3 regions of the Pseudomonas sp. GL_139_B genome follow, and region 3 is predicted to be linked to each of the others. Evidence: predicted binding sites of a transcription regulator. Region 3 holds the regulator's gene; each other region holds the start of a gene.
The links. The regulator FliA, encoded in region 3, starts transcription of late flagellar genes. The targets are predictions, from matches to a motif close to CTAAAGTTTNNNNNNNNNNNGCCGNTAA.

Region 1 (10,408 bases), 170 kb from region 3:
TAGCAAGCGGCGTGCCAAATAAAAAAAGCCCGGAAACCGGGGCTTTGCGGGGAGTGGCAAGGCGGCAATGCCAGAAAAGCGGCAACCGGGTTCCGTTATCTGCCGCTTTTCTGCCGCTTATCACCCTCCAAAGAACACAACGTACCTTGTGGGAGCCGGGCTTGCCCGCGATGGCGGTCTATCAGTCACATCAACTTCGCCAGTGATACCGCCATCGCGGGCAAGCCCGGCTCCCACAGGGTCTAGAGGTGGTGGCGAGAAATCACCAGGCAAAAAAAAAAGGGAGCCCCTGAGGGCTCCCGTTTTTGTGCCGCCGACGAATCACTTCGCCTGGTAAATAATCCCCGGGCTGCACTGGACCATCTGGTAATGATCCGGCAAACCGTTCAGCGCTTCGGACGCACCGAGGAACAAATAGCCACCTGGCTTGAGCGTGCTGTGTATGCGCAACAGGATGTCTTTCTTCACCTCGGCGGAGAAGTAGATCAGCACGTTGCGGCAGAACACGATGTCGAACTTGCCCAAGGCTGCGTAGCTGTCCAGCAGGTTGAACGAGCGAAACTCCACCCGGCTCTTGATCGGCGCCTTGATCGCCCAGCGCCCCGGCCCTTTCGGGTCGAAGTAACGCTGAAGGCGCTCGGGCGACAGACCACGGCCAATCGCCAGGCTGTCGTACTCGCCAGTCTTGCAGTTGGCCAACATGGTGCCGGACAGATCGGTGGCCACAATCTGCGCGCCCATCTTCAATTGGCCCAGGTTGACGCGTTCGAACTCATCGATGGACATCGACAGCGAGTACGGCTCCTGCCCCGACGAACAGGCCGCCGACCATATCCGCAAACGCTGACCGGGTGAGGCCTTGATCGCTTCCGGCAATACCTTGTTCTTCAACACTTCAAAGGGATAGGTGTCACGAAACCACAAAGTTTCGTTGGTAGTCATGGCATCCACCACCATTTCGCGCAAACCGCTGCGTGGCTGGGTCTGAATGCGTTGGACCAACTCACCCAACGACTTAATGCCCTGCTGTTCCATCAGTTTGTTGAGACGGCTCGAGACCAGATACTGCTTGTTTTCACCGAGCAAAATGCCACAGGCTTTTTCCAGGAAGACCCGGAACTGTTCAAAATCCAAATTACCCGTAGACAAAGATGCCGCCTCTTAAATCGTGTGAACCACCAGGGGCAGAAGGCCCCTAGCTGATGTCTGCTGCTTTGATCCGGTCGACTACCCGGGATGCCAGGTCATCAGGGCGGAACTTGGCCAGGAAGTCATCGGCACCGACTTTCTTGACCATCGCCTGATTGAAAACCCCCGACAACGAAGTATGCAGGATGATATGTAGCTTTTGCATGCGTGGGTCGTTGCGGACCTCAGCCGTCAGTGTGTACCCATCCATCTCCGGCATCTCGATGTCGGAAATCATCATCAGGAACTCTTCTTCCGGCTTTTTCCCTTCGTCGACCAGCTTGCGCAAGTAATCCAGCGCTTGCCTGCCGTCGTTCAACGCCACCACTTCAACGCCGACGGTTTGCAGGCAACGGCTCACCTGTTTGCGCGCCACCGACGAGTCATCGACCGTCAAGACCTTCAAGGACAAGGCCTTGTGCTGGGTTTCGAGATCGACCACACCGACCGAAATCGCGTCTGGTGTCGGCGCGACTTCCGCCAGCACTTTTTCGACGTCGATGATTTCGACCAGCTGATTGTCGACCCGCGTCACAGCTGTCAGGTAATGGTCGCGCCCCGTGCCCTTGGGTGGCGGATGAATCTCCTCCCAGTTCATGTTGACGATGCGCTCCACCGAGCGCACCAGGAAACCCTGAGTCTTGGTGTTGTACTCCGTGATGATCACGAATGGATTACTTTGATCTTTCAACGCGCCGGAGCCGGTCGCCATCGCCAGATCAAGAATCGGAATAGTCGCCCCCCGAATACTTGCCACACCGCACACGACAGGACTGGATTTTGGCATCAGCGTGAGTTTGGGGCATTGCAGCACTTCCCGAACCTTGAACACGTTGATCCCATAAAGCTGCTGGCCGTCGAGACGGAACAACAACAGCTCAAGGCGATTCTGCCCTACCAGCTGCGTGCGCTGGTTTACCGCATCCATTACACCAGCCATGCACCGACTCCTACACAACGCTTGAATGTGTTGCGACGCGCTGTCATCACAAAACGGCACGGCGCTTGCTTTTTAACGCGTATGAACACAGAACCGACATTTTTTCGACGCCTCACATCAATCGCTCGCCAATGGCTTTGCGCGATATCGGCCGTCTGCCTGTTCAATACTGGCAGCCCTGCCCTTGCTGACGCAGTTACCTTGCCTGACATGCTTATCGGCGTCACTCAGGGCTTTCTTGAATTCACTGTCGAAGACTATTTGGCGACCAGCCAAACCGAAGGTCGCTATGAGATTCAGGTCAATCAGCTCGATCCGCGACTGCGCATGCCCCTGTGCGACAAGGAATTGACAGCCACTTTAGAGAGCCCTGCGATCCCGATTGGCCGGGTCACGGTCAAGGTACGTTGCGACAGCACCGCCCCCTGGACTGTCTTTGTACCCGCTCAAGTCCGCCTGTTTCGCGATGTCGTCACCACCACTCGACCGCTCAAGCGAGCCGGCTTTATCGAGTCGGGTGACGTCATGCTGCGCGAACGAGACATCAGCCTGATCAGCCAGGGTTACTTCACCTCTGTGGATCAGGCGATCGGACAGAAGCTGACCCGACCAACGGTCACCGATCAGGTCCTGACGCAGGTCCATCTCGAACAGGCCGAAGTCATCAGCAAGGGCGACCAGGTAGTGATTACCGCCCGCAGTGGTACGCTCAGCGTGCGCATGCCGGGCGAAGCGCTGTCAAATGGCGGCTTGCGTGAACAGATTCGAGTGAAAAACCTCAACTCCCAACGGGTCATCAAGGCGCAGGTCATGGCGCCGGGCCAGGTGGAAGTGGCCATGTAGGGAGCCTTGTTGGTGAAAGCATGGCGCTGATCGTGGCGGTTCCCTAAACTGTGCCGCGCGCAGGAAATGCGCTGGCGCATGCACGCTCATTGATAAATGGGCCTAAAGTTTTTGCAAGGAGAGCCGAAAACATGGCAAGCGTCCAAATTCCCAGAGGTTTTTTATCATGGTCATCGATTTCAGCCGTTTGAACAGTTCCTCGTCACTCACCGGCAGTACGCGTACCAGCGCCAACAAGGACACTGCCGAAGCCGGCAAATCCGTGCCGCTGAATACCCCGGCCGAACAGGCCAGTACCGCCAAAAGCGGGGAATCGGTACACCTCAGCAATGAGGCTCAGCAGTTGCAGAAGGTCACTGACAAGCTGCGCGATCAGCCTGCCGTCGACAACGCCCGCGTGGCTGAGTTGAAAGCAGCGATTGCCGATGGCAGCTATAAAGTCGACAGCAACCGTGTAGCCAGCAAACTGCTCAACTTCGAAGCCCAGCGCTAGGCCACGGCCTGCGCCAGGCTTTTGGACGCTTAAAACCCAAGGCCAGCCATGCACGACACTAATTTACTGCAACTGATCATCGACGACTTTGCTCCAGCGCAACACTTGCTGGAATTACTGCAAACCGAGTCCCTCGCCTTGCATGGTCGCGACATGCCGCTGCTCGAAGACATTCTGGCGCGCAAACAGGCAATGATCATTCTGCTCGAACAGCATGGCCGCAAACGCAGCGAAATCCTCGCCAGCCTCAACCTGCCCACCAATCGCCACGGCCTGGAGCAACTCGCCAGCCAATCAAGCGTCGGTGATCAGTTACTTGCGCAAAGTGATGCCCTGACCGACCTTCTGGCTCAGTGCCAGGCCATCAATGTCAATAATGGTCAGTCGATCCTGATCCAGCAGGCCGCCACGGCCCATCAGCTGAAAATTCTCACCGGCGGCGAACCACCCGCGCTTTACGATGCCCGCGGATCAACCTCCATGCTAGCGAAGCCACGCCCGCTCAGTCAGGCTTGAACCTGTCGATGAGTTCGCTCTATCTAGGCGCGTCACATGCTGGCAATATACTGGCAATGCGCAAACATATTTTGTCCGGAGAATGATGAACCGTGTCCAATGCCTTAAACGCGGAAGATGCTCCACAGCCACCCAAGGTGCTTTCCACGCCAATGGAGATCGCTGGCAACCTTCGGCAGCTACAAGAGAGTCATGACCCTCTGATCATTACGTTCCATGAGCGCAACCAGCGTTTCCAGAGCTATCTGGTTGACGTCGATCGTGACGCAGACATGATCGCCCTGGACGAAATGGTGCCCCGCGATGGCGAACGCTATCTGCTGGCGGGCGAATCGTTTCGGGTCGAAGGCTTCCATGAGGGCGTGCGCATCGCTTGGGAAAGCAACGGCCCACTGAGCATTGACGAATTCAGCAACACGCGCTGCTATCGCGGCAAACTCCCCGATGAGGTGGTTTACCACCAGCGCCGAAACGCCTTCCGGGCGGCATTGAAGCTGGCGCAGCTGGTCGATGTCGAACTGGGTGGTGAAAAGCTCAAATCCCCGGTCAGCGGCAAGCTGCTGGATATTTCCGCCACCGGCTGCAAGCTGCGCTTTGACGGTGACATCACTGGCCAACTGCAATTGGGTCAGGTCTACGACCGCTTCGTTGCCGCCCTACCCTTCGGCAGCATGAGCACACCAGTGGAATTGCGTTACCTGCACTTCGAAGAAAGGATCTCCACCACCTTCGCCGGTATCCGCTTTCACAACATGAGCGGGATGGTGCAGCGTCAGGTCGAGCGCTTCGTGTACCAGCTTCAGCGTGAAGCACGGCGCTTCGACAAAGACGACTTCTGATTCAACGCTTCAACAAAAAACGGGCAGTCCCTTGCGGTGACTGCCCGTTTTTTTTATGCATCAAACGTCAGGGTCTGGCTTCAGTAAAACTTTGTTCGCGTCCTGAGTCAGGATCCTCCGGTGGCGTCGGTTCTGCTTCCGGTTCCAGCTCTGAATCCGACTCCGGATGGGGCGGGCTGTGCATCTGCTCCTGCACGACCTGCTCATCGACACGCGGGTCAAGGCACGCCACCAGCGGCGAACTCGACATGCTGTCCGGCATGGCCACGTGATGCAGCGGCGCGTCGTCGACCTGATGCAGATTGGTGACCGCTTTTGGGCGGATCCGCCACACGAGCACCAGCGCAAAAAAACTGAAAAATGCATAGAGCATGTGGCTGCCGAACAGCTTCATCAGCACGCCCGCGACCAGCGGCCCGATGCTGGCGCCGACACCGTATGTCACCAGCAGCATCGCCGTGAGCGAGACCCGACGATCTCCTTCTACGTGGTCATTGGAGAACGCTACTGCCAACGGATACAGGCAGAACTGCACCAGCGAACACAAGAACCCGGAGATGAACAACACCTCAATCGGCACGGTCTGCAGGATCGCCAGCGGCAACGCGGCCAAAGCCAGGCTGAAGGCAAAACAGCGGATCAACAGCGCCCGGTCATAGCGGTCAGACAGCCACCCCAACGGCCACTGCACCAAAAGGCCGGCAAAAATACAGCTACCCATGAACAGACCGACCTGTTCGTTGGACAACCCCTGCTGGGACGCATACAACGGCGCCAGACCGTAGAACGAACCCACAATCAACCCCGCCCCCAACACCGTACTCAACGACTGCGGCACGCGCTTGATGAAGAAGCGCGGCTCCATGGGGGCCGGGTGCAACGCCGCCGGGTGAATTCGTCGAGTGAGTGCCACCGGCACCAGACACAGGGCGAAGCACAAGGCGACCAGCATCAACAGTTCCAGACCCAGGCCAGGGTGCATGACCAGTATCAACTGACCCAGTACCAACCCCAGATAGGACGCGATCATGTAACCGCTAAATACCTTGCCGCGCTTGTGGGCATCGGCTTGTTCGTTTAGCCAGCTCTCGATAACCATGTATTGGCACATCATGCCCAGGCCGACGATCACCCGCAGGAACAACCAGGCCGGCAGCCAGTTGGTCAATCCATGGCCCAATACCGCCGCGCCGACGATCCCGGCACACGCGGCATATGCACGAATATGCCCGACCCTGGCGATCAGTCGATGACCGATCTTGCCGCCCAGTACCAAGCCGAAATAGTTGGCGGCCATCAACGCACCGACCCACAAGCTGTCAACGTGATCGGCTGCCAGGCGCAAGGCCAGGTAAGTGCTTAACAGGCCCGAGCCGATCAACATCATCAGCGAGGCGAAATACAGCGCTCGAAAGGATTTCCAGATTTGGCGCATCGGCGTTCCGAGCGGCTCCTTGCAGTGAAGATCAGACTACCGAAACAATAGACTGAAGACGACGAAGCGTCAGGCCTGGGTTGCTAAAACACGCCGTTCCCAGGGGATAATTTCATCAAACAAGCTGGTCAGCTCCATGGACTTCGAAGCGTCGTAGCCTTCGATGAACTCTTCGCCAAACAGTTCCTTCGCCAATTGTCTACATTTCAGACGTTCAAGCGCCGCATGCGGGGTACACGGCAACGAAAGATTATTCGGCAGTTCAATCTCGCCCTGGGGGGGCATCAGTTGTCATGACGTATTCGTTTGTCGTGCGAGCCGCGAACGGCGCCCTGTACAAAATAGGCTTCGCCTGTTCAGAATATCAAGCAGCGCCACACAATAAAGAACTGTCAGGGCAGATAAAGGCTGAACACACCGCCGCCCAGCGGGCCGCCGTTGCTGAGCCGGGTGCTTCCGCCGACACCATTACGCTGGTGCAGCGCGGCAATCCGACCGGCAAAATACAGCCCCAGGCCGGTGCTACTGCTGCTGTAATTGATGCCCTGCACATAGTCAGCCTGAAACTCGATCATCTCGGCTGGATAGCCGTCGCCATCGTCGTTGATGGTCAGCACCAACTGGCCGCCCTCATCACTGACGCTGATCAGCAACGACTCGCGCGCGTAGCGAATGGCGTTGTTGATGATGTTGGCCAGCACCGAGGCGACCAGCTCTCGGTCGAAGAAACCCAGCGGGCACAACGGGTCGACGTCATAGGTCGCAAGAATGCCGCGACTGGCAAACACTTCTTGATGGCTGGCCAGCTGCGCTTCGAGAAAGTCATCCAGATCATGGTAGGCCGGTTGCACCGGCAGCTGATTGACGCCCAGCTTGTACAGCCCCAACAACTGCACCAGCATGCCATTGAGGTGCGCGAACTCATACTCGATGGTGCCCTGCTCCGGGCTGTGCTGCGCCGGATCGGGCAAGCGGGACAGCCACTGGCTGTGAGCCTGAATCAGCGTGGCCAACGAGTTCTTCATGTCATGCACGGTGGAAGCAATCACCGTCGAAAAATCCAATGCCGGGTTGTCTTGGCTCATCCGCCGAACGCCTTGATTTTCAGTTTCTGATAGCGCGGATAACGCGCGTCGGTATCGGGCATTAATCCGACCATTTTCAGGCAGACCCGACATTCTTCGATTTCGGCCGACGGCACACTGGTATCAGTACCGTGCAGCAGCGATTGCGCCATGTTCAGGGCGATACTGATATTTTTCGGCTGCATCGCCAGCGCTTTGCGGAACACCGCACGGGCCTCCACCAGGTTGCCGGTCTTGTATACCCGCACGCCCTGACGGTTAAGGTCGGCGGCCGCACTGCTCGAACTGAGGATCGTCGGGTCGTCGGTCAGTTTGGCGATGCCCTTCATCACCACCGGATCGTCGCCGTAGATTTCCGCGCAGTTTTTCAACATTGATGCACCGGCGCTCGCCTGACCGAGCATTTGCAACTGCTTGGCCACCAACAGCGCCGCCTCGGCGCTCATGAATTGCTCCATGCCATCGAGGCGCATCATCGCTTGCTCGGTGAGTTTTTCGGCAGTTTCGGCATCGTTGAGCAATAGGCTGGTGGCTTTCATCAGGCGCGCACGAATCTGCAGCCCCGGATCGCTCGGGTTGTCCTTGGCCACCTGGCTGAGGGTCGTGTTGATTTCCAGGCGGGTGCGGGTGTCCAGCCCTTTCTCGCTGCCTTTGCAGATCAAGGCGTGGGCCAGCCCCAGATTGCTTTCCGCATCCTTGAAGCGCGATTGAGCGCCTTGGGACACTGCCTGTCGATAAGCCCGGGAGGCCGTGTCGAAATCTTCGTTGGCCATCGCCAGTTTGCCCAGCAACGCTTGCCGACGCACCGCCAGCGGCGACAGGCGAATGGCCTCCTCCAATACTCTCTGGGCGCCCCTGCTGTCGCCTTCGACCACCAGCACATCGGCCATGCCGTCATACAGCGCGGGCATCATCGGAAACACTTTCAGGGCTTTTTCATAGATACCCTTGGCCTGGCTGATCTGACCGCGCTTGAACAGCAACTGGCCCAACCCGGCAAACGCCCACGGCAACGGCCGATCAGCAATGATGCTGTCGTAAAGGCGCTCCAGCGCTTCGTTCTGATTCAAGTCGCGCAACGCATCCGCGCGATAGCGCAGACACAGCGGCGAATAACGGATGTCCTTCTTGCACAGTTCGATACAGGCATTGAGCACTTCAAGCGGCTTGCCACGGTCGAGTGCTTGCAGGATCGGCTTGAGCAAGTTCTTGCGCTGCTCCAGACGCTCCAGACGCTGAGCCAGGCCAGAACGGTTGAACGGCTTGGTCAAGTAGGCATCAGGCTCGTGCTCCAGCGCACTGAGCACCATGGCCTGGCTGGTTTCAGCAGTGACCATGACGAAGACACTTTCATGGCTGATCAGCTTCTCGATCATCAAGTCTTCGAGGACCTGTTGACCGTTTTTTTTACCGTCACCGAGGTGGAAATCCTGCAGGATGAAATCGTAGGACTTCTGCGAACACATACGCAGTGCCTGCTCGCCCGTGTCCGCGGTATCCACGTCCTTGACGCCCAGCTCACGCAGCATGGACCTGACGGAGCTGCGGAAATCCGAGAAATCATCGACGATCAGAAAACTCTTTTGGTGATACGACAGCATCGAAGATTTCCAGGCAATTTTAAGAAGAAGAGCATGACCGTACGGGTTATCGGCCAACAGTACCGTTACCTTTAGACTGAGAGGGGCTCATCTACCGGGTGATCTGGCGGGCCCGATGCCCGCCACAGACGGTTATCTGACTCACACTTCATTTAGCGCAGCAAATGCACGGCCAGGCCGACGACTGCGCAGGCGATCAGCACCTGAATCACGCCCCGCTTGAAGCGGAAGAAAGCAATGGCCGCTGCAATCGAGATCAGCGCAGAGGGCCAATCGATGTTGCCGCTGAAACGCGCCACCAACTCTTGATGCATGGATCGAAATCTGTCCCGCCGGCCCACCAAAACTGATGAAGCCGAGCTTCAACCAAAACCGGAATGCCTCACGCAAACCGACCGCTGCGGCCTCGACAGCGCTTCTTCACCTATGGGTGGCAACGCCTCTGGAAACGAGTAAGCAGATAGTGTGCGATGGGGTATTAACAGAAAGGCATTCTGATGCTTTGGACGTTAGCGGTGCATAGCTGCTTGAGCGCTAACCCTTTCAGGTTCAAAACGCCCGCGTTGCGCAAGACGCCATGAAAATATGGTGTCCCAGGGCAGGTTCGAACTGCCAACCTTCCCCTTAGGAGGGGGATGCTCTATCCAATTGAGCTACTGAGACACAAATCGCCTGCACGCAAAGCGGTGCGATAGACGGCGTGCATGTTAACGGGCAAGCCTGAGTTTGTCATGTCGTCCGTAGGCTTTTTAAGTGTAGGCAGACGCCCCGCATGACCGTGGCTTTGTTTACCGTGCAAATTGCATCGTCTCAAAAAGCCAGCATTGCAATTTGCAAGACAGACCTTTACCAAATATATGTTAATTCATTGTTTTTAAAGAAATTAATAGCCGCTAAACTCTTGGCACGCCGGCTGCTTCAACTGTATTCAAGAACAGCTGAGGTGAGCCTCATGAACCGTGCCCTGTTACTCTCAAATGCAATCGCCCTTGCAGTTCTGGCGGGGTTTCATTTTGCCCCCGAGAGCAGCGCGGTGCAGGTCGCTCAGCGCATACCGCATTACCTTCAACTGCAAAAAGCCCCGCAAATGGCGGTCACAAACGACCAGCTCGGCTTGATTCGTCAGGATGTGAGCCCGGAAGCCAGTCCGGTGTCGCAGTCTTCACAACGCTTGGTATTTTGAATTCCCCCCCTATCAGGAGCACAGCATGTCCAAATCGGCCGCAGGATTTTTGATCCTTGCCTTACTGAGCGGCATTCTTCACTTGGCATTGGTTCAGGAGGCGGTTATCACCCTGCCCCTGATTGCCTGCGGCGTTTTCGGTGGTTTGTTTGTATTGGCGCTGATTGCAGGGCGAAAAATCAAGTTTGATCCGGTTCTGCGTTAGTTTTCAGCAGATTGAGTAGATGAGCAACGGCATCGGCGAGCTCGCCGGAGTTATCGAGTCGCTGGATCTGCGTATCACCG
Region 2 (10,408 bases), 460 kb from region 3:
GCGCGGAACATCGGGTAAACGAAATCACGCACGAATTCTTCGCGCAAGTCGTCGATGTAGATCTCTTTGACGCCCATGGCCTGCGCCTTGGCGCGCGCAGGTTCAACCTCTTCGCCCTGACCCAGGTCAGCGGTGAACGTTACCACTTCACAGTTATAAGTATCCTGCAGCCACTTGAGGATCACCGAAGTGTCCAGGCCGCCGGAATACGCCAGAACGACCTTGTTTACGTCCGCCATGCCATCACTCCACGGGGTTCTACGGAAAGCCGGGAAGTCTACCGCTCAACCGCGGTAATTTACAGAGGCGCGACAGCTTATGACGACGAAGCGACAGAATCTGTCGAGCGCGCGACGATGACCGGCGAGTCAGGAATTTGCTGGGGTACTGCTCGTAGCAATTTGAGGCGCGACTTGTCCGGTCGGTGCCACACGTTCCAGTCGCACCGCAACCCGACGATTTTTCGCGCGATTGCCAGCGTTGGTGTTCGGCGCCACAGGGTAGCGCTCACCATGGAAGCGCATCGTGATCTGCGACTCCTGAATACCGTTGCCCTTGAAATAGTCCATCACCGCCAAGGCGCGGCGGCGTGACAACTCTCGGTTGGTCAGGCGATTGCCACTGTTGTCAGAGTGCCCGTCAAGCTCGATATGATTCACCGAAGGATCGGCCTTCATGAACTCCAGCATCACCTGCAACTGAGCCTTGGCTTGCGGGTCAAGATCAATACTTTCACCCGGGAAGCCGATTTCGGACCTTTTAACTTGTTCGAAATTCTTCGGCAGCAGTTTCGCCACGCAACTCTGATAGTCGCTGAACGCCTTGTTGAATTTGACCGGCAACAAACGCACTTCCGACACCCGGCCATCGCCGGAAGTATGCCGGATCACCGGGCTGCGGCCATCGATCAATCCGCTGATCAAACGCCCAGCCTGAGCTTGCGAGCTGTTGAACAGCACATTGCCGCTGCCGACTCTGACGGAACCCAGGTTGATATCGCCCCGTCCCGGCTGCCACGGCGCGGCGGCCGCCAGCAAAGTCGCCCAACCACCACCGATCATCGCGTTGTAGGCATTCAGACGAAACGTCGCTTGCTCGCCGGCACGACGCACAAACTCACCCGAGCCGAAATCGGTGACCGGCTGAGTCAGGCGGCATTCGAACTTGTCACCTTCGACCGTCCACTCAATGTTCTCCAGAGGTGTCTGGAAAGTCAGCGCCATTGCAGGAAGGCTGGCAAACACACTGAGCAAGGCTAAATAACGCTGGCGCACGGGAGGCTCCACTGGCTTCTACGACAAAAAGACCGACACACGCATGTTTACGGCATACCTGGTTCATATCGGTAAGTTCCTGCAAAACTTGATAGCGAGTGCCTGCAAGTGTCTTTTCCGGTAGCATTCCCCTCAGTTTGACCCGCCTGGAATTCCCTCATGTCCGACCGCCTGACCCTGCTGCGTCCCGACGACTGGCACATTCATCTTCGCGATGGTGCCGTGTTGACCAATACCGTTGCGGATGTCGCGCGCACCTTTGGTCGCGCCATCATCATGCCCAACCTGGTACCTCCGGTGCGTAACGCCGCGGAAGCCGACGGCTATCGCCAGCGGATTCTCGCTGCACGCCCGGCCGGCAGTCGCTTCGAACCGTTGATGGTGCTGTACCTGACCGACCGTACCCAGCCTGAAGAAATTCGCGAGGCCAAGGCCAGCGGTTTCGTGTACGCCGCCAAGCTGTACCCGGCCGGCGCGACCACCAACTCGGATTCTGGCGTCACCAGCATCGACAAAATCTTCCCTGCGCTTGAGGCCATGGCCGACGTCGGGATGCCTTTGCTGATTCACGGTGAAGTCACCCGTGGCGATGTCGACGTGTTCGACCGCGAAAAAATCTTCATCGATGAGCACATGCGTCGCGTAGTCGAGCGCTTCCCGACGCTCAAAGTGGTGTTTGAACACATCACCACCGCCGATGCCGTGCAGTTCGTCAACGAGGCTTCGGCCAACGTCGGCGCGACCATCACCGCGCATCACCTGCTGTACAACCGCAATCACATGCTGGTGGGCGGAATTCGGCCGCACTTCTATTGCCTGCCGATTCTCAAGCGCAATACCCACCAGGAAGCCTTGCTCGACGCCGCTACCAGCGGCAGCGAAAAATTCTTCCTGGGCACCGACTCGGCACCCCACGCCCAGCACGCCAAAGAAGCCGCGTGTGGCTGCGCCGGTTGCTACACCGCTTATGCGGCCATCGAGATGTACGCCGAAGCGTTCGAACAACGCAACGCGCTGGACAAGCTCGAAGCCTTCGCCAGCCTCAACGGCCCGCGCTTCTATGGTCTGCCAGCGAACACTGACCGCATTACCCTGGTCCGCGATGAGTGGACCGCCCCCACCAGCCTGCCATTTGGCGAGCTGACCGTTATCCCGCTGCGCGCCGGTGAAAAACTGCGCTGGCGCCTGCTGGAGGAACACGCGTGAGTGAAGACCATTTCGACGACGAACAGGACGGTCAAGGCGGTGGAGGCGGTCCTCGCCATCCAATGGCTGCCAGATTCCGTGGTTACCTGCCGGTTGTCGTCGACGTAGAAACCGGTGGTTTCAACTCGGCCACCGACGCCCTGCTGGAAATTGCCGCAACCACCATCGCGATGGACGAGAAAGGGTTTGTGTACCCCGATCACACCTACTTCTTCCGTGTAGAGCCTTTTGAAGGCGCGAACATTGAAGCAGCAGCGCTGGAGTTCACCGGAATCAAACTCGATCACCCGCTGCGCATGGCGGTGAGTGAAGAAGCGGCCCTGACCGATATCTTCCGTGGCATCCGCAAGGCTTTGAAAGCCAACAGTTGTAAACGAGCGATTCTGGTCGGCCACAACAGCAGCTTCGACTTGGGCTTCCTCAACGCAGCAGTCGCACGCCTGGACATGAAACGTAACCCGTTTCATCCGTTCTCCAGCTTCGACACCGCGACCCTTGCCGGTCTGGCTTACGGCCAAACCGTACTGGCCAAGGCCTGTCAGGCAGCCGATATCGATTTCGACGGTCGCGAGGCGCACTCGGCCCGCTATGACACCGAGAAGACCGCAGAGCTGTTCTGCGGCATCGTCAATCGCTGGAAACAAATGGGCGGCTGGGAAGACTTCAACGACTGATCTTGTTGATTTATCCCGCGCATAAAAAAACCGGCCTCATCAGAGGCCGGTTTTTTATTGCCTGACGCTTGGGCTTACAGTGCCGCAGCGTTCTCGGTCAGGTAAGCCGCAACGCCTTCGGTCGAAGCGGTCATGCCTTTGTCGCCTTTTTTCCAGTTGGCAGGGCAAACTTCGCCGTGCTCTTCGTGGAATTGCAGAGCGTCGACCAGACGGATCAGCTCTTCGATGTTACGGCCCAGTGGCAGGTCGTTGATGATCTGCGAACGGACAACGCCTTTGTCGTCGATCAGGAACGCGCCACGGAAAGCCACGCCGCCTTCGGACTCAACGTCGTAGGCCTTGGCGATGTCGTGCTTCATGTCGGCAGCCATGGTGTAACGGACTTCGCCGATGCCACCATTGTTTACCGGGGTGTTACGCCAGGCGTTGTGGGTGAAGTGCGAGTCGATCGACACGGCAATCACTTCAACGTTGCGGGACTTGAAGTCAGACATGCGGTTGTCCAGAGCAATCAGCTCGGACGGGCAAACGAAGGTGAAGTCCAGTGGGTAGAAGAACACCAGGCCGTATTTGCCTTTGATGGCCGACGACAGGGTGAAGCTGTCTACGATTTCGCCATTGCCCAGTACAGCTGGAACGGTGAAGTCCGGGGCTTGTTTGCCTACGAGTACGCTCATTGGATATCTCCTGGTCTATTAACGTGAAGAACTGGATACGCATCAGCCTGCCACCCTCAAGCGACAGCCCTGTGACACGATCCCCCTTCGAAGGACCGACCATCATACACGGCGTTTTTGAGCTGTCCTCAACGGTTTTTTGCAGGAGCGTAAATTTACCGTTGTTACAGTGACTGGCAGATGAGCGAGTGAAAACCGTTCGTCGGTCACGTCCACTTATAGCGCAAAGCTTTCAGAAAGCACTTTGACAATCATTCTCGTTAACATTAAGATCCATCGCAATTGAGTCACAACCAGCGACGGTTTTCACTTATGTATGTCTGCCTCTGCACTGGCGTCACCGACGGTCAAATCCGCGATGCAATCTATGAAGGTTGCTGCAGCTATAAGGAAGTCCGTCAGGCCACCGGCGTAGCCAGCCAATGCGGAAAATGCGCCTGCCTTGCAAAGGAAGTGGTTCGCGAAACCCTGACCAAATTGCAATCGTCCCAGGCAGCCATTCCTTTCCCTGTAGAATTTACTGCCGCTTAATTACCCTGTTTCAAAGAACCGGACTCGATGTCCGGTTTTTTTATGTCCGAAAATCAACTGCTTACGCCCTAGACGCGGAACACAAACATTCTTATTCCGATTAATTTTTCATATAAGTTTCAATAACTTAGGTTTGACACTCTTACATACGCGGCTCAAACTCAGCCTTATAGACAGCTACTTAGGGCAGGACCCCATCATGAAAGGCGACGTTACAGTCATCCAGCATCTCAACAAGATCCTTGCCAATGAGCTGGTCGCGATCAATCAATACTTTCTGCATGCCCGCATGTATGAAGATTGGGGCCTGAACAAGCTCGGCAAGCACGAATACCACGAATCCATCGATGAGATGAAGCACGCGGACAAGCTGATCAAGCGAATCCTGTTCCTTGAAGGCCTGCCGAACGTCCAGGACCTGGGCAAGCTGCACATCGGCGAACACACCAAGGAAATGCTTGAGTGCGACCTGCGTATCGAACGCATCGGTCATGCCGATCTGAAAGTCGCTATCGCTCATTGCGAAACGGTCGGCGACTTCGGTAGCCGTGAACTGCTCGAAGATATTCTTGAGTCTGAAGAAGAACATATCGACTGGCTGGAAACCCAACTGGGCTTGATCGATAAAGTCGGTCTTGAGAACTATCTGCAATCGCAGATGGGCGAAGACGAGTAAGTCAGCGCTCGCTAAACTCGAAACACTAAAAAGCCCCGCACTCTTTTAAAGAGGCGGGGCTTTTTTATTGCCTACAGAGATCGAATCAAGCTTCGGTCTTGTTGGCAGCAGCTGCTTCAACAGCGGCTTTGATCGTGGTCTGCAACGAACCGTCAGCAGCCATCTCGGTCATGATGTCGCTACCGCCGACCAGCTCACCACCGACCCACAGTTGCGGGAAGGTTGGCCAGTTGGCGTATTTTGGCAGGTTGGCGCGGATTTCCGGGTTCTGCAGGATGTCCACGTATGCAAACTTTTCACCACATGCCATCACGGCCTGCGCGGCTTTCGCGGAGAAGCCACACTGCGGGGCATTCGGCGAACCTTTCATGTAAAGCAGAATGGTGTTGTTAGCAATCTGCTCTTTAATCGTTTCGATGATATCCATGGAGCACCTCGGCTGAACTTTCCGACTCAGGGGTCGGCTCGGTGGCGCATTGTAACGGAAACCCGAGCGCCATGCTCGGTCTGCCCGACAGACACAATCACGCCGCCGCGACCGTTACCGGCACGCCGTTCAACGCCGCATTCCCCGACAATTCGTCCAGGTGACACTCGTCAGTCAGGTCGTTAGCGCTGGAACCCGGCTGGCCACTGGCAATCGTCATCTGCACACCCGGCCGCGCATGACCCCAGCCATGCGGCAGACTGACCACACCTTTCATCATGTCCAGGCTGGCGACCACTTCCACTTCGATCTTGCCAACCCGCGAACTCACCCGCACACGCTGGCCGTCGTTGAGTCCGCGACTGGCCAGGTCATCCGGGTGCATCAACAATTGATGGCGCGGCTTGCCCTTCACCAGTCGGTGATAGTTGTGCATCCACGAGTTATTGCTGCGCACATGACGGCGGCCAATCATCAGCAACTGATCAGCGGCCGGAGCCTCCAGAGCGGCGAAGCGCGCAAGGTCGGCAAGGATCTGCAGCGGCGCAGCCTGAACGCGCTGATTGGTTGTTTTCAAACGTGGCGCGAGGTTGGATTTCAGCGCGCCCAGGTCGACACCATGAGGATGATCGAACAAGGTTGTCAGCGAGAGTTTATGCTCCGAGGCGTCGCCATATAGCCCCATCCGCAAACCAAGGTCGATCATTTGCGCCGGAGCGATGGTCGGCTTCAATTCCTTGCCGGTTTTGGCGGCAAATGCCTTGGCCAGGCCGACGAAGATCTCCCAGTCATGCAGGGCACCTTCAGGCTTGGCCAGAATCGCGCGGTTGAAGCGAGTCACGTTACGCACGGCAAACATGTTGAACGTTGTGTCGTAGTGATCGTTTTCCAGTGCTGAAGTCGACGGCAGAATCAGGTTGGCATAGCGCGTGGTTTCATTGATATACAGATCGACGCTGACCATGAACTCCAGACCATCCAGTGCCTGCTCCAGCTTCCGGCCATTGGGTGTGGATAACACCGGATTACCGGCGACGGTGATCAAAGCACGGACCTGCCCTACTCCTTCGGTGAGCATTTCTTCGGCCAAGGCTGACACCGGCAACTCACCGGCGTACTCCGGACGACCGGACACGCGGCTTTGCCAGCGATTGAAATGCCCGCCCGAGGTGGACGCCACGAGGTCCACCGCCGGTTCGGTGCACAGCGCGCCACCGACCCGATCAAGGTTGCCAGTGACCAGATTGATCAGTTGCACCAGCCAATGGCACAGCGTACCGAATGCCTGGGTCGAAACACCCATGCGGCCGTAACATACCGCCGTCGGCGCCGCCGCAAAATCCCGCGCCAGTTGGCGGATCTGTTCTGCCGGCACCGCGCACAACGGGCTCATGGCTTCGGCGGTGAAGGTGGCGATGGCCTGACGTACATCTTCCAGACCGTCCACCGGCAAATGACTCTCACGCGTCAGGTTTTCAGCGAACAAGGCATTGAGCAGCCCGAACAATAACGCCGCATCGCCACCGGGACGCACGAACAGGTGCTGATCAGCCATCGCCGCCGTTTCGCTGCGGCGTGGATCGACCACCACCACTTTGCCGCCCCGGGCCTGAATCGCCTTCAAACGTTTTTCCACATCCGGCACGGTCATGATGCTGCCGTTGGAAGCCAGGGGGTTACCGCCCAGGATCAGCATAAAATCGGTGTGATCGATGTCCGGGATCGGCAACAACAACCCATGGCCGTACATCAAATGACTGGTCAGATGGTGCGGTAACTGGTCGACCGACGTCGCAGAAAAGCGGTTGCGGGTTTTCAGCAGACCGAGGAAGTAATTGCTGTGGGTCATCAACCCGTAGTTATGCACGCTGGGATTGCCCTGATACACCGCCACCGCGTTCTGCCCGTGTCGCTCCTGAATCGACGCCAGGCGCTCGGCGACAAGGTTGAAGGCATCTTCCCACGCGATAGGCTGCCATTCGCCGCCCACTCGCAGCATCGGCTGGCGCAGACGATCCGGATCGTTCTGAATATCTTGCAGGGCCACCGCTTTGGGGCAGATGTGCCCACGACTGAACGTATCCAGCGAATCGCCCTTGATCGAGGTGATTTGCACAGCGCCATCGACCTCGGAGGTTTCGATGGTCAGGCCGCAAATGGCTTCACACAAGTGGCAGGCACGGTGATGGAGAGTCTTGGTCATGGCCAGTCTCTGTCTTGTTCTGGGCGAGCCATAACGGCCGCGGGAACAAAACTATGGCGCCAGACCCGCTACTGCGCCAGCGACGTTCGTCTTGTGAATCGGCGACCATCAGGCCAGCCGATGGCCGTTCGCAATTGCGTCACTCATCAGCTAGTTAAAACCCCGCACCTGGCAGTAGAAGACACATCGGCAGCTCACCATGAAGACACACCTCACCGGGCTTGAGAAGCTTTCAACGCCTTCTTCTTTAGAGGTGAGATCAATGCCGTCCATATGCCCCCGACAGCCAACCAAAGCATGACCCCAGACCCGATCAGGATGATCGCTTTCTGGTTTGCCAGGATGCCTAGTTGATGAGGTTCAGCTTGATAGACCTGCAACGCAATGTCGACGACGCTCACTACGGTAAACCACGCGACCACTAATGCTGTTCCATGCTTCAGGTCAGGCGTTGATCGGTAGAGCAGTGAAGCCCCCAGATAGATTCCAGTTGCGATCAATCCACCCACCACCAAACACTGGGTCGAATCAATCTGCACTCGTGTCGTCCTTGAAATTCTTCACCCCGATAAAAGCACCAACGATGGCTCCCACCACTGCGCTCGGGAGCCCGGGGTAAATCGTGCTGGCGATAATCGCGAAGCCCATGACCGTGGAAAGCACAGCCATATCAAAAGCCGGAGAAACACGGCAAAGACGCGTCAGGCCTGCGTATCCGTTTTTTTCGACCGACATACAGGGTTCCCTCCTTGGGGTGTTTGGCTTGATTCAAGTCGACATCACGCAATGAGGCAGAGGATACCTGAGCATGGCCAGATACCGGCTTGTAAAACCGTAACAGCAAACAACGCCAACCCTTAAAAAGCAGGCCTTTGCGGCTCGCAGCCCCTGAACAAACACACGCGCTGAATGCGCGTGCCTGAACACAGCGGTTATTGCATACCCGCTTCTGCACCGTGTACAAATGCTGGTCTGGACTTTAGCGACGTGGATCAACCCCTTCGCCCGCATCCTATGGTTGCAACGCTGCAACCATAGGATGCGGTAAAAATAAGCCCCCTATTGGTAAGACGCGACATTTAATTATAAGATCGCGCCTTCCCCTATTTCGTCGCCCCGTGCGGCTTACGCCGCAGGTCTCGCCCGTTGTTCCGTTAAACAAGGCTTTGAGCATCTGCGGTTTGTAGCAAAAAGGTAGTCAATGATGAGCGCAAGGCACTTTCTCTCCCTGATGGATTGCACGCCCGAAGAGCTGGTCAGCGTGATCCGTCGAGGCGTTGAGCTCAAGGACCTGCGTAACCGCGGCGTACTGTTCGAGCCTCTGAAAAACCGCGTCCTGGGGATGATTTTCGAGAAGTCCTCGACCCGCACCCGGATCTCCTTCGAAGCCGGCATGATCCAGCTTGGCGGCCAGGCGATCTTCCTTTCGCCGCGCGATACGCAACTGGGCCGTGGCGAGCCGATCGGTGACTGCGCGATCGTCATGTCGAGCATGCTCGATGCGGTGATGATCCGAACCTTTGCCCACAGCACCCTGACCGAATTCGCCGCCAACTCCCGCGTGCCAGTGATCAACGGCCTGTCCGACGACCTGCACCCGTGCCAGTTGCTGGCCGACATGCAAACCTTCCTCGAACATCGCGGTTCGATTCATGGCAAGACCGTGGCCTGGATCGGCGACGGCAACAACATGTGCAACAGCTATATAGAAGCGGCGATCCAGTTCGACTTCCAGCTGCGCGTTGCCTGCCCTGAAGGCTATGAACCCAACCCTGAGTTCGTGGCCAGGGCCGGCGATCGGGTGACCATCGTCCGTGACCCGAAGGACGCTGTGCGCGGCGCCCACCTGGTGAGCACCGACGTCTGGACCTCCATGGGCCAGGAAGAAGAAACCGCCAAACGCTTGAAACTGTTCGCGCCCTACCAGGTCAATCGCGCCTTGCTGGACCTGGCCGCAGACGATGTGCTGTTCATGCATTGCCTGCCGGCTCATCGCGGCGAAGAGATCAGCGTCGACCTGCTCGACGACAAACGCTCCGTGGCCTGGGACCAAGCCGAAAACCGCCTCCACGCTCAAAAGGCCCTGCTCGAATTTCTCGTTGAACCGGCGTATCACCACGCATGAGCCAGCCATTACTGCTTAACCTGCGTAACCTCGCCTGCGGCTATCAAGACCAGCGGGTCGTGCAAAACCTCAACCTGCATTTGAATGCCGGTGACATCGGTTGCCTGCTCGGCTCCTCGGGGTGCGGCAAAACCACCACGTTGCGCGCGATTGCCGGTTTTGAGCCGGTGCACGAAGGTGAAATCACCTTGGCGGGCGAGACCCTCTCCCGCGCCGGTTTCACTTTGGCTCCGGAGAAACGCCGGATCGGCATGGTTTTCCAGGACTACGCATTGTTTCCGCATTTGAGCGTGGCCGACAACATTGCCTTCGGGATCCGCAAGCACCCGCAAAAGGATCGCGTGACCGAAGAGCTTCTGGAGTTGGTCAACCTGAAAAACCTCGGCAATCGCTTCCCGCATGAACTGTCCGGCGGTCAGCAGCAGCGTGTTGCCTTGGCCCGGGCCCTGGCACCGGAACCGCAACTGTTGCTGCTCGACGAACCGTTCTCCAACCTCGATGGCGAGCTGCGACGCAAGCTTAGCCATGAAGTGCGCGACATTCTCAAGGCCCGTGGCACCAGTGCGATTCTGGTGACCCACGACCAGGAAGAAGCCTTCGCCGTCAGCGATCACG
Region 3 (10,408 bases):
CAGGTTGCTTTCAACTTCGGTGACCAATTGGGTCACGCGCTTGATGACCTGACCGGTGAGGTCCTGGTAATCCTGAGCCAGCAGGATGTCGTTGAGGTTGCTCGACACCCTGCGGTTGTCTTCGGTGCTGCGTGCCAGGAAACCGTCGATCCGGCGGGCCAGTTCGCGGAACTCTTCAGCGCCGACTTCGCGGCGCATGAACCGCCCCCAATCCGTGCTCAACGCCTGGGCTTCGTCAGCCAGACTATTGACCAACGGCGTGGCGTTTTCCACCAGGTCCATGGTGCGGTTGGCCGCGGCCTCGGTCAGCTTGACCACATACCCCAGGCGCTCGGTGGCGTCCGTGATCTGTGACACCTCCTCGGCTTGCGGCATGTTCGGGTCAATCTGGAAATTGACGATCGCGCTGTGCAGCTCGCGAGTGAGCTTGCCCACTTCCTGGTACAGGCCGCGGTCACGGGTCTGATTGAGCTCATGGATCAATTGCACAGCTTCGCCGAACCTGCCTTTTTCAAGACTCTCGACCAGTTCGACTGCGTGTTTTTTCAGGGTCGATTCAAAATCGCCCATAGAAGACTCTTTATGCTCCATAGCTCCCCCGTGGCGCAGTGGATCAACCGATGCGTTCGAAAATCTTCTCGATTTTTTCTTTCAACGCCTGGGCCGTGAAGGGTTTGACGACATAGCCGTTTACACCGGCCTGGGCCGCTTCGATGATCTGCTCGCGCTTGGCTTCAGCCGTCACCATCAGCACCGGCAGGTGCTTGAGCTTTTCATCGGCGCGCACGTGGCGCAGCAAGTCGATACCGGTCATGCCAGGCATGTTCCAGTCGGTCACCAGAAAGTCGATGCTTCCGCTGTTGAGAACCGGAATGGCAGAAGTGCCATCGTCGGCCTCGACCGTGTTGGTGAACCCAAGGTCACGCAACAGGTTTTTTATGATCCGCCGCATCGTTGAGAAGTCATCAACGATGAGGATTTTCATGTTCTTGTCCAATTCGACCTCCAAGCAGTCTTAAACGCGCCCAGCACCTGGACGCGCCATTTCAATCAATCCGGCGATGCATTCGATGACTGTCTGGAGCACAACAGATCGCGACCGGTGCCGTTCAAACCCGCACCAGCCTCGTTCGCAGTGTCCCCACACTGCCTTCAGCGCGCTCGCCACTCTGCCAAACGCCCCCGCAAACGGGCCGCGCACTGGCTGTGTAACTGGCTGACCCGCGATTCGCTGACCCCCAGGACCTCACCGATTTCCTTGAGATTCAACTCTTCGTCGTAGTACAGCGCCAACACCAGTCGCTCACGCTCCGGCAAATTGGCAATCGCGTCCGCCAGCGCTGCCTGGAAGCGTTCATCTTCCAGATCGCGTGACGGCTCGAGATGAGCACTCGCGCCATCCTCGTGCAGCCCTTCGTGTTCGCCGTCCTGCAACAGATCGTCGAAACTGAATAAGCGGCTGCCCAGGGTGTCGTTCAAAATCCCGTAATAATCGTCGAGACTCAATTGGAGTTCGGCCGCAACCTCGTGATCTTTAGCGTCACGGCCGGTTTTAGCTTCAATAGAGCGAATTGCGTCACTGACCATGCGGGTATTTCGGTGAACCGAACGCGGTGCCCAATCCCCCTTGCGCACTTCATCGAGCATGGCGCCGCGGATTCGTATGCCCGCGTACGTCTCGAAACTCGCGCCTTTGCTGGCGTCGTATTTGGTTGATACCTCAAGCAGGCCGATCATCCCGGCCTGGATCAGGTCTTCAACCTGAACACTGGCTGGCAGACGGGCCAGCAAGTGGTAAGCAATGCGTTTGACCAGTGGCGCGTAACGCTCGATCAGCTCGTACTGCGCGTCACGTGCCGACATCTTGTAGAGGTTGTAGCCACTGGCTGTCATAGGACGGGTCCCGCGGTCTGCTGCACGAGGCGCTCGACAAAAAACTCCAGGTGCCCACGCGGGTTGGCAGGCAATGGCCAGGTATCGACTTTCTGCGCAATGGCCTTGAACGCCAGGGCGCACTTGGAACGCGGGAAGGCTTCATAAACGGCGCGCTGCTTCTGCACGGCCTTACGCACGCTTTCGTCGTAAGGCACTGCGCCGACGTACTGCAGGGCGACGTCAAGGAAGCGATCGGTGACCTTGGTCAACTTGGCGAACAGGTTGCGACCTTCTTGCGGGCTCTGGGCCATGTTGGCCAGGACGCGGAAGCGGTTCATGCCGTAATCGCGGTTAAGCAGTTTGATCAGCGCGTAGGCGTCAGTGATCGAGGTCGGCTCGTCGCAGACCACCAGCAAGACTTCCTGCGCGGCGCGAACAAAACTGACGACCGAGTCACCTATACCCGCAGCAGTATCGATCACCAGGACGTCGAGGTTGTCGCCGATGTCGCTGAAGGCCTGAATCAAGCCGGCGTGCTGAGCCGGGCTCAGGTGAACCATGCTCTGTGTGCCGGAGGCCGCCGGAACGATTCGAATACCGCCTGGGCCCTGCAACAGAACGTCGCGCAGCTCGCAGCGGCCTTCGATCACGTCAGCCAGGGTACGTTTGGGTGTCAGTCCCAGCAGGACGTCGACATTCGCCAGGCCCAGGTCAGCGTCCAACAACATGACGCGACGGCCGAGCTCGGCCAGGGCCAGTGACAAATTCACTGACACGTTAGTCTTGCCGACGCCACCTTTGCCGCCGGTCACCGCGATCACCTGTACGGGATGCATGCTGCCCATGTTATTTCTTTACCTTGTCTTGCATAGACGGAGGCCACATTACTGGCTGCGCGTTCGCTAAAGGAACAATGCATGGCAGGCCATCGATGTAGGTACAAAAACTGTTCATTACTACCTTAGCCGACCTGTTTGGTCGGACTGTGGTAAATGTCAGCGAACATATCAGCCATGGCTTCTTCGCTGGGTTCTTCCTGCATTTGCACGCTGACGGCGCGGCTGACCAACTGATGACGACGCGGCAGATGCAAATCATCCGGGATCCGCGGGCCATCAGTCAGGTAAGCCACCGGTAATTCATGACTGATCGCCAGGCTTAACACCTCGCCCAGACTTGCCGTTTCATCCAGTTTAGTCAGGATGCAGCCCGCGAGCCCGCAACGCTTGTAACTATGATAAGCGGCGGTTAGAACCTGTTTCTGGCTGGTGGTCGCCAACACCAGATAATTCTTTGATTTGATGCCCCGTCCGGCCAGGCTTTCGAGTTGCATACGCAGTGCCGGATCGCTGGCCTGAAGGCCCGCCGTATCAATCAACACCACGCGTTTGCGCAACAGTGGCTCCAGCGCCTGTACCAAAGACTGCCCCGGATCGACGTGCGTCACCGACACATTGAGAATCCGCCCGAGCGTCTTGAGCTGCTCCTGGGCGCCAATGCGAAAGCTGTCCATGCTCACCAGTGCGATATTCTGCGCGCCGTATTTCAGCACGTAGCGGGCGGCGAGCTTGGCCAGGGTGGTGGTCTTGCCCATGCCGGCAGGACCGACCATGGCAATCACGCCCCCCTCTTCCAGTGGCTCGATTTCCGGTGTGGCAATCATCCGCGCCAAATGCGCCAGCAACATGCGCCAAGCCTGACGAGGCTCATCAATGTCGGGAATCTTAGCCAACAAATCGCGGGACAACGGACCGGACAGCCCAATACGTTGCAGGCGACGCCAAAGGTTGGCCTGGTCCGGGCGGCTGCCTTGCAGCTGATTCCAGGCCAGCGAGCCAAGTTGAACTTCCATCAGTTCGCGCAGGCTATTGAGCTCGAAACGCATCGAGTCGAACGCACGTGGGTCAACGCCACCGGCGGCAGGTGCCGGGGCGGGTTGCGCGCGACGCGGTTCGGCGTAGGTCGGTTCGATCAGCGGCTCGGCAGCCGTGAGTGGCAGGCCGGCGAACAACTGGCGATTGGTGGTCTTGTCGCCTTCGGTTTCGCCATCGCCACGCAGGCTCAATTCGGCCTGTGCAGTCACGATGCGCGACTGGGTCTTGCGCAGCTCATCCTCGAGTTCCATGTTCGGAACACGCGGGGCCAGCGCCGACAATTTGTAATCCAGCGCAGCCGTCAACTCGACACCACCAGCGATCCGGCGATTGCCGATAATGGCGGCATCAGCGCCCAGCTCATCACGAACCAGTTTCATGGCCTGACGCATATCGGCGGCGAAAAAACGCTTAACTTGCATAAACCACTACCTCAGCCGTTGGGCCCTACTGTCGCAACGATGGTCACTTGCTTGTTGTCAGGAATTTCCTGGTAAGCCAACACATGCAAACCCGGGACTGCCAGTCGGCCGAATCGCGACAACATGGCGCGAACCGGGCCGGCCACCAGCAGAATCACCGGTTGACCTTGCATTTCCTGACGCTGCGCGGCATCGATCAACGAACGCTGCAATTTCTCAGCCATGCTTGGCTCCAGCAGAACGCCCTCTTCCGAGCCTTGTCCTGCCTTCTGCAGACTATTGAGCAATATCTGTTCCAACCTTGGTTCCAGAGTGATCACTGGAAGCTCGGAGTCAGTGCCTACAATGCTTTGGACGATTGCGCGAGATACGCCGACGCGCACAGCGGCCACCAGAGCGGCAGTATCTTGACTCTTGGCGGCATTGTTGGCGATCGCCTCGGCGATGCTGCGAATGTCTCGCACAGGCACCTGCTCGGCCAACAGCGCCTGCAACACCTTGAGCAACTGCGAGAGCGAAACCACGCCCGGCACCAACTCCTCAGCCAATTTAGGCGAGCTTTTGGCCAGCAATTGCATGAGTTGCTGGACTTCTTCGTGACCGATCAGTTCGCTGGAGTGCTTGTACAGAATCTGGTTCAAGTGAGTGGCCACGACCGTACTGGCATCGACCACGGTGTAACCAAGGGATTGCGCCTGCGCGCGCTGGCTGATCTCGATCCAGACCGCCTCCAACCCAAAAGCCGGATCTTTGGCGGTTATGCCATTTAGCGTGCCGTAGACCTGCCCCGGGTTGATTGCCAGCTCGCGGTCCGGGTAAATCTCTGCCTCTGCCAGGATCACCCCCATCAACGTGAGGCGATAGGCACTCGGTGCCAGGTCGAGGTTGTCACGGATATGCACAGTCGGCATCAGGAAACCCAGGTCCTGGGACAACTTCTTGCGTACGCCCTTGATCCGCGCCAGCAATTGACCGCCCTGGTTGCGGTCCACCAGTGGAATCAGGCGATAGCCGACTTCCAGACCAATCATGTCGATTGGCGTGACGTCATCCCAGCCAAGCTCCTTGGTCTCCATGGCGCGGGCTGGAGAAGGCAGCAGTTCCTGCTGACGCTTGATCTCTTGCTGGGCCTGGACCTTGATCACATTCTGCTTCTTCCAGAACAGGTACGCGCCACCGGCGGCGACAGCCGCCATGCTCAAGAAGGAGAAGTGCGGCATGCCCGGCACAAGGCCCATCACCGCCATCAAACCCGCTGCGACGGCCAGTGCTTTTGGCGAAGCGAACATCTGGCGGTTGATTTGCTTGCCCATGTCTTCCGAACCGGAAGCACGGGTCACCATGATCGCCGCCGCGGTGGACAACAGCAGTGATGGTAATTGCGCCACCAAACCGTCGCCGATGGTCAGCAGCGCGTAAACCTTGCCGGCATCGGCGAAGTTCATGTTGTGCTGGAAGATACCGACCGCCATGCCGCCGATCAGGTTGATAAACAGAATCAGCAGGCCGGCGATGGCGTCACCGCGCACGAATTTACTGGCACCGTCCATGGAACCGTAGAACTCGGCTTCCTGGGCCACTTCCATCCGGCGCAGTTTGGCCTGGTTCTGATCGATCAGGCCGGCGTTCAAATCGGCGTCGATTGCCATCTGCTTGCCGGGCATCGCATCGAGGGTGAAACGCGCGCTCACCTCGGAAATCCGCCCCGCACCCTTGGTCACCACGACGAAGTTGATGATCATCAAAATGGCGAAGACCACGATACCGACCACGTAGTTACCGCCAATCACCACTTCACCGAAGGCCTGGATCACCTTACCGGCGGCGGCATGACCGTCCTGACCGTGGAGCATCACCACTCGCGTGGAGGCCACGTTCAGCGCCAGTCGCAACAGTGTCGCCACCAGCAGAATGGTCGGAAACACCGCAAAATCCAGCGGTCGCAAGGCGTAGACGCAGACCAGCAAAACGACGATCGACAGCGCAATGTTGAAGGTGAAGAACACGTCGAGCAGGAACGGCGGCACCGGCAGCATCATCATGGCCAGCATGACCAGCAACAACAACGGCACACCCAGATTGCCCCGACTCAAGTCGGCAACGTTTGTGCGGGCAGTGTTGAATAACTGAGAGCGATCCACCGGTTTTCCCCGTTCCTTTAAAGCAAACTTTTGACGCCTGAAGCAGGCGCAGGGCGGCTACTGCAAGAAGCCTTCCAACTTTTGCCAAGGCGTTAAATAGAGAGATCGGTTGGGGTTTGTTGCAGCTGCCGAGGGACGATTCGATTGATTATCCCGCGGTCAGAACCTGTTTGTCAGTGATCGGACCAAAACTCAACGTCTTGCCATTGATGTAGCGTGCCCCCTTGAGCACTGCGACACCGTCGACGACCACAGACTCTTCCTGCGTATACATGAGCGTCACGATAGAAACGGGGGTTACTATTTCAGGTTCCTTCTTGATTTGTTCTATCAGGGTCAGCGCCCAATGAAAGGGGATGATCCCAAGATCTTTGATCGCGATTTGCCGCTCAGGATCTTCCCACCGAAAATCCTGCCTGGCGGTTACAAACATCAGGTCTCCCTCTATTTTGAATTGCGGCCTGTGATAGCGCCTTTCCATCGCCGCGCTGATCCAGCCTTCCATGTATGAATCCGGATTCGTGAAGAGTTCGAAGAGCTTTGCGTTGTTGATGATTTTCCCGGCAGCACCGTTAAACGGACTGTAGGTATTGTGATAAGCCAGCCCTCCCAATTCAGGACGAATCGCGTTAGTCGGCTCTGCCAGATAGCCCGGAATGAAGACATTTGCCATCTGCACAAAATGCGTGAAATCCAGCATCAATTTAAACGTGACGGAGTAACCGATTGCCCGATCACGTGGATACGCGTCCAACGCTCCCGAGACAAACTCCATCTCCATGCCTTGCAGCTTTTTAAACGGTTGCGCTTCCATGATTGCAGCCTCCAAGACCTGACACAGGCATAGATCCCTGACGTTCGCGCCGAATGAACAGAGCTGCAACTGAAGGGACATTGCCGGGAGAATTACCAAGGCAAGGACAGCACTTGATAGCACCGATTGTCTACTGTCAGAACTGACAGGTGGTGCAGAGGCTTTGCCGGACGGCTCGATAAAAGTGCGAGACCGCTGATCGCAACTGTCACATCTGACAGTAGTCGGCGCAGCACGTTAAAGGCCAGATAAAGCAGCTCTTTAAACCGGGCACTATGCCAAACTGGAGAATCCTCATGCACTCAACTTCTACCCCTCTAGATCCAGCAAATCCGAAAGTACTCGAAGCCTATGGTGCCGTCGGCGATCGACTCGATTTTGATAGCGTTTACCACGCCGAGTACATTACCGCTCAAGTCCCCCATTACACCGGCATGGCTCGGGGTCACACAGTTCGCATGACTTGGGAAAACCCTCGACATCTCTATCATTCAGAGGTGGTGACCGTCGGTACGCCGGGGGTTATCGATATCCGTATTCCACGCATTGAAGTCATTGATGCCATCGGCCATACGGTCAAGGTTTACTACACCGTGCGCACCGCACCAGACACTCCACTGATTTATTCTGACTATCTGCTGTTGCGTATCGATCCCCAAGCGTTCGATCTAGTTGCGCCGACCCTGTCGAGCGATCAAAAAACCCTCAGTGTCAGCTATGCGGGCATGGTAACCGGATACACCGTTCGCATACGCGCCACCGGCAAAACCACATGGGACAGTGACGAGCGCGATGTGCAGACTGGCGTTACTCCGACTTTCACACTCCCCGCATATTGGATTGCCGAGAATAAGGGCATCGATATCTGGATCAATTACAGCGTTTATAAATCGGGCAGCGGGCAGAACTTGATGTTTTCGAAAGTACTGAGGCTGAGAATGGGCGAAAGCGCACCGATCTTGTCTGAAAACTTTGATGACAAGCCAACACAACTTATTACACAAGGTCAGCGAATCGAATTTCCCAGCATGGCAATCACATTTCTCTCAGGTATCGGAAAAATGGGAATCGTGGCACTTTCCGCGACACCAGTGTATTACCCGGTTCTACCTGGAAAACGTGCCGGACACCTACTGAACATCTGCTACCAAGATCAAGGAGTGCAACGCTGCAGACTTGATCTTAAATCAGCCTACTCCAAGGTCAGCTTTTGGCACACATGGGTAAATAGCTCACCCATAACAGCGTTTTATTACAACGCAGCCAATCAGTTGTTGGGGCAGAGTCAGTTTAGCCAATCTTGGCACGACGCTCATATGCTCGAGTTTGCAGCGACGGGAATTACTCGAATTGAAATTCAAACCAGTGCATCCGACTGGATTGGACTGGACCATTTTTTGTTCACGCCTTAACAGACCATCACTCCCCGAAAGCCCCGACTCAGTGAAATAACGATAATCAAGAATCGCGACGCAAATCCGGCGGAATCGGCAAATCACCCTTGAGCGGCTCAGGCGGTTTGCCTTTGCCCGCGCGGTGCTGGCGGATCTGGTAGACGTAGGCCAACACCTGAGCAACCGCCAGGTACAGCCCGCCAGGAATTTCCTGTTCCAGCTCAGTGGAGTAGTAGATCGAACGCGCCAGCGCTGGCGATTCGAGCAGCAGCACGTCGTTGGCCACGGCGATTTCACGGATTTTCAAGGCCAGGAAGTCGCTACCTTTGGCCAGCAGCACCGGCGCGCTGCCTTTGTCGGGGTCGTATTTGAGGGCCACGGCATAGTGCGTCGGGTTGGTGATAACCACGTCGGCCTCGGGAATCGCCGCCATCATCCGCCGTTGTGACATCTCGCGCTGCAACTGGCGAATGCGCTGTTTGACCTCGGGCCGCCCTTCCTGATCCTTGTGCTCGTCGCGTACTTCCTGCTTGGTCATCAGCAGTTTCTTGTGGCTCTCCCATAGCTGCACCGGCACATCGACGGCGGCGATGATGATCAGCCCGCAGGCCATCCACAAGGTGCTCCAGCCGACCACTTGCAGACTGTGAATGACCGCCATCTCCAACGGCTCGTGCGCGATGCGCATCAAGTCGTCGATGTCGGAAGACAGCACGGCGAGCGCCACGAACAGCACGATCAGAAACTTCGCCAGCGCCTTGAGCAGCTCGACGATGGCCTTGGCCGAGAACATCCGTTTCAGCCCCGCGCCGGGGTTCATGCGACTGAATTTCGGCGACATCGAGCCCGCCGCGAACAACCAGCCACCGAGGGAAATCGGGCCGATCAACGCGGCCAGTAGCAAGGTAATCATCACTGGCTGAATCGCGACCAGCGCAATCTGCCCCGAATGCAGCAGGAAACTGCCCATGTTGCGCTGATCCAGAATCACTTCCCGCGAGAGCGTGAAGTTCATGCGCATCAGCTCCATCATTTCCTGCGCCAGGGCACCACCAAAAATCAGCAGCGCGCCGGCTCCGGCGAGCATGATCGCCAGAGTGTTGAGCTCCTTGGAGCGGGCAACATCACCCTTGTCCCGGGAGTCCTTTTTGCGTTTATCCGTGGGGTCTTCTGTTTTGTCCTGACCGCTTTCGCTCTCAGCCATGACTCAGCGCGCCCGTGCCAGTTCGCGTAAAAACTGCAGGGCCTCGGTGGCCAGCGGTTGATACTGATTAATGATGTCCGCCAGCCCGACCCAGACAATGAACAGCCCGAGCACCAGGGTCAGCGGGAAACCGATAGAGAAAATATTCAACTGCGGCGCGGCTCGGGTCATCACTCCAAACGCGATGTTGACCACCAACAGCGCCGTGATCGCCGGTAGTACCAGCAACAACGCAGCCCCCAGGACCCAGCCAAGCTTGCCGGCCAGCTCCCAGAAATGATTGACCAACAACCCGCTGCCAACCGGCAGGGTGGTGAAGCTTTCAGTGAGGACTTCGAAGACCACCAGATGCCCGTTCATGGACAGGAACAACAGCGTCACCAACATGGTGAAGAACTGCCCGATCACCGCCACCGAAACGCCGTTGGTGGGGTCGACCATCGACGCGAAGCCCATGCCCATCTGAATGGAAACGATCTGCCCGGCGACCACGAAGGCCTGAAAGAACAACTGCAAGGAAAAACCCAGCACCGCACCAATCAGGATCTGCTCGGCAATCAGCAGCAGCCCGCTCAAGTCCAGCGCATTCACCGGCGGCATCGGCGGCAGGCCCGGCGCAATCACCACGGTGATCGCCAGCGCGAAGTACAAACGAACGCGCTTGGGCACAAGAGACGTACCGAA

Region 1: flgM (flagellar biosynthesis anti-sigma factor FlgM) is a predicted target of FliA. The motif match lies at 3,074-3,101, and genes of this name have one in related genera.
Region 2: AC3ISI_RS23085 (flagellar protein MotY) is a predicted target of FliA. The motif match lies at 1,340-1,367, and genes of this name have one in related genera.

Annotation. Positions count from the first base shown of each region.
Region 1 is NZ_CM174403.1:4,761,251-4,771,658, forward strand. It holds gene cheR (protein-glutamate O-methyltransferase CheR) at 322-1,149, opposite strand; gene AC3ISI_RS21760 (chemotaxis protein CheV) at 1,196-2,128, opposite strand; gene flgA (flagellar basal body P-ring formation chaperone FlgA) at 2,210-2,971, shown strand; gene flgM (flagellar biosynthesis anti-sigma factor FlgM) at 3,138-3,464, shown strand; gene AC3ISI_RS21775 (flagella synthesis protein FlgN) at 3,513-3,980, shown strand; gene AC3ISI_RS21780 (flagellar brake protein) at 4,073-4,819, shown strand; gene AC3ISI_RS21785 (MFS transporter) at 4,887-6,254, opposite strand; partial or broken gene AC3ISI_RS21790 (glutamine synthetase family protein) at 6,324-6,536, opposite strand; gene AC3ISI_RS21795 (sensor histidine kinase) at 6,647-7,339, opposite strand; gene AC3ISI_RS21800 (response regulator) at 7,336-8,940, opposite strand; partial or broken gene AC3ISI_RS21805 (chromate efflux transporter) at 9,093-9,230, opposite strand; partial or broken gene AC3ISI_RS21810 (chromate transporter) at 9,231-9,377, opposite strand; tRNA gene AC3ISI_RS21815 (tRNA-Arg) at 9,527-9,603, opposite strand; gene AC3ISI_RS21820 (hypothetical protein) at 9,893-10,123, shown strand; gene AC3ISI_RS21825 (PA3371 family protein) at 10,149-10,328, shown strand; gene phnN (phosphonate metabolism protein/1,5-bisphosphokinase (PRPP-forming) PhnN) at 10,303-10,408, opposite strand, start outside.
Region 2 is NZ_CM174403.1:5,056,288-5,066,695, forward strand. It holds gene AC3ISI_RS23080 (argininosuccinate synthase) at 1-239, opposite strand, end outside; gene AC3ISI_RS23085 (flagellar protein MotY) at 369-1,274, opposite strand; gene pyrC (dihydroorotase) at 1,434-2,480, shown strand; gene rnt (ribonuclease T) at 2,477-3,154, shown strand; gene AC3ISI_RS23100 (peroxiredoxin) at 3,229-3,831, opposite strand; gene AC3ISI_RS23105 (bacterioferritin-associated ferredoxin) at 4,144-4,362, shown strand; gene bfr (bacterioferritin) at 4,562-5,038, shown strand; gene grxD (Grx4 family monothiol glutaredoxin) at 5,124-5,465, opposite strand; gene AC3ISI_RS23120 (molybdopterin oxidoreductase family protein) at 5,563-7,668, opposite strand; gene AC3ISI_RS23125 (hypothetical protein) at 7,881-8,207, opposite strand; gene AC3ISI_RS23130 (hypothetical protein) at 8,197-8,403, opposite strand; gene argF (ornithine carbamoyltransferase) at 8,873-9,793, shown strand; gene AC3ISI_RS23140 (ABC transporter ATP-binding protein) at 9,790-10,408, shown strand, end outside.
Region 3 is NZ_CM174403.1:4,596,099-4,606,506, forward strand. It holds gene AC3ISI_RS21015 (protein phosphatase CheZ) at 1-591, opposite strand, end outside; gene AC3ISI_RS21020 (chemotaxis response regulator CheY) at 614-985, opposite strand; gene fliA (RNA polymerase sigma factor FliA) at 1,153-1,893, opposite strand; gene fleN (flagellar synthesis regulator FleN) at 1,890-2,720, opposite strand; gene flhF (flagellar biosynthesis GTPase FlhF) at 2,837-4,171, opposite strand; gene flhA (flagellar biosynthesis protein FlhA) at 4,183-6,312, opposite strand; gene AC3ISI_RS21045 (hypothetical protein) at 6,461-7,126, opposite strand; gene AC3ISI_RS21050 (hypothetical protein) at 7,423-8,538, shown strand; gene flhB (flagellar biosynthesis protein FlhB) at 8,585-9,724, opposite strand; gene fliR (flagellar biosynthetic protein FliR) at 9,728-10,408, opposite strand, start outside.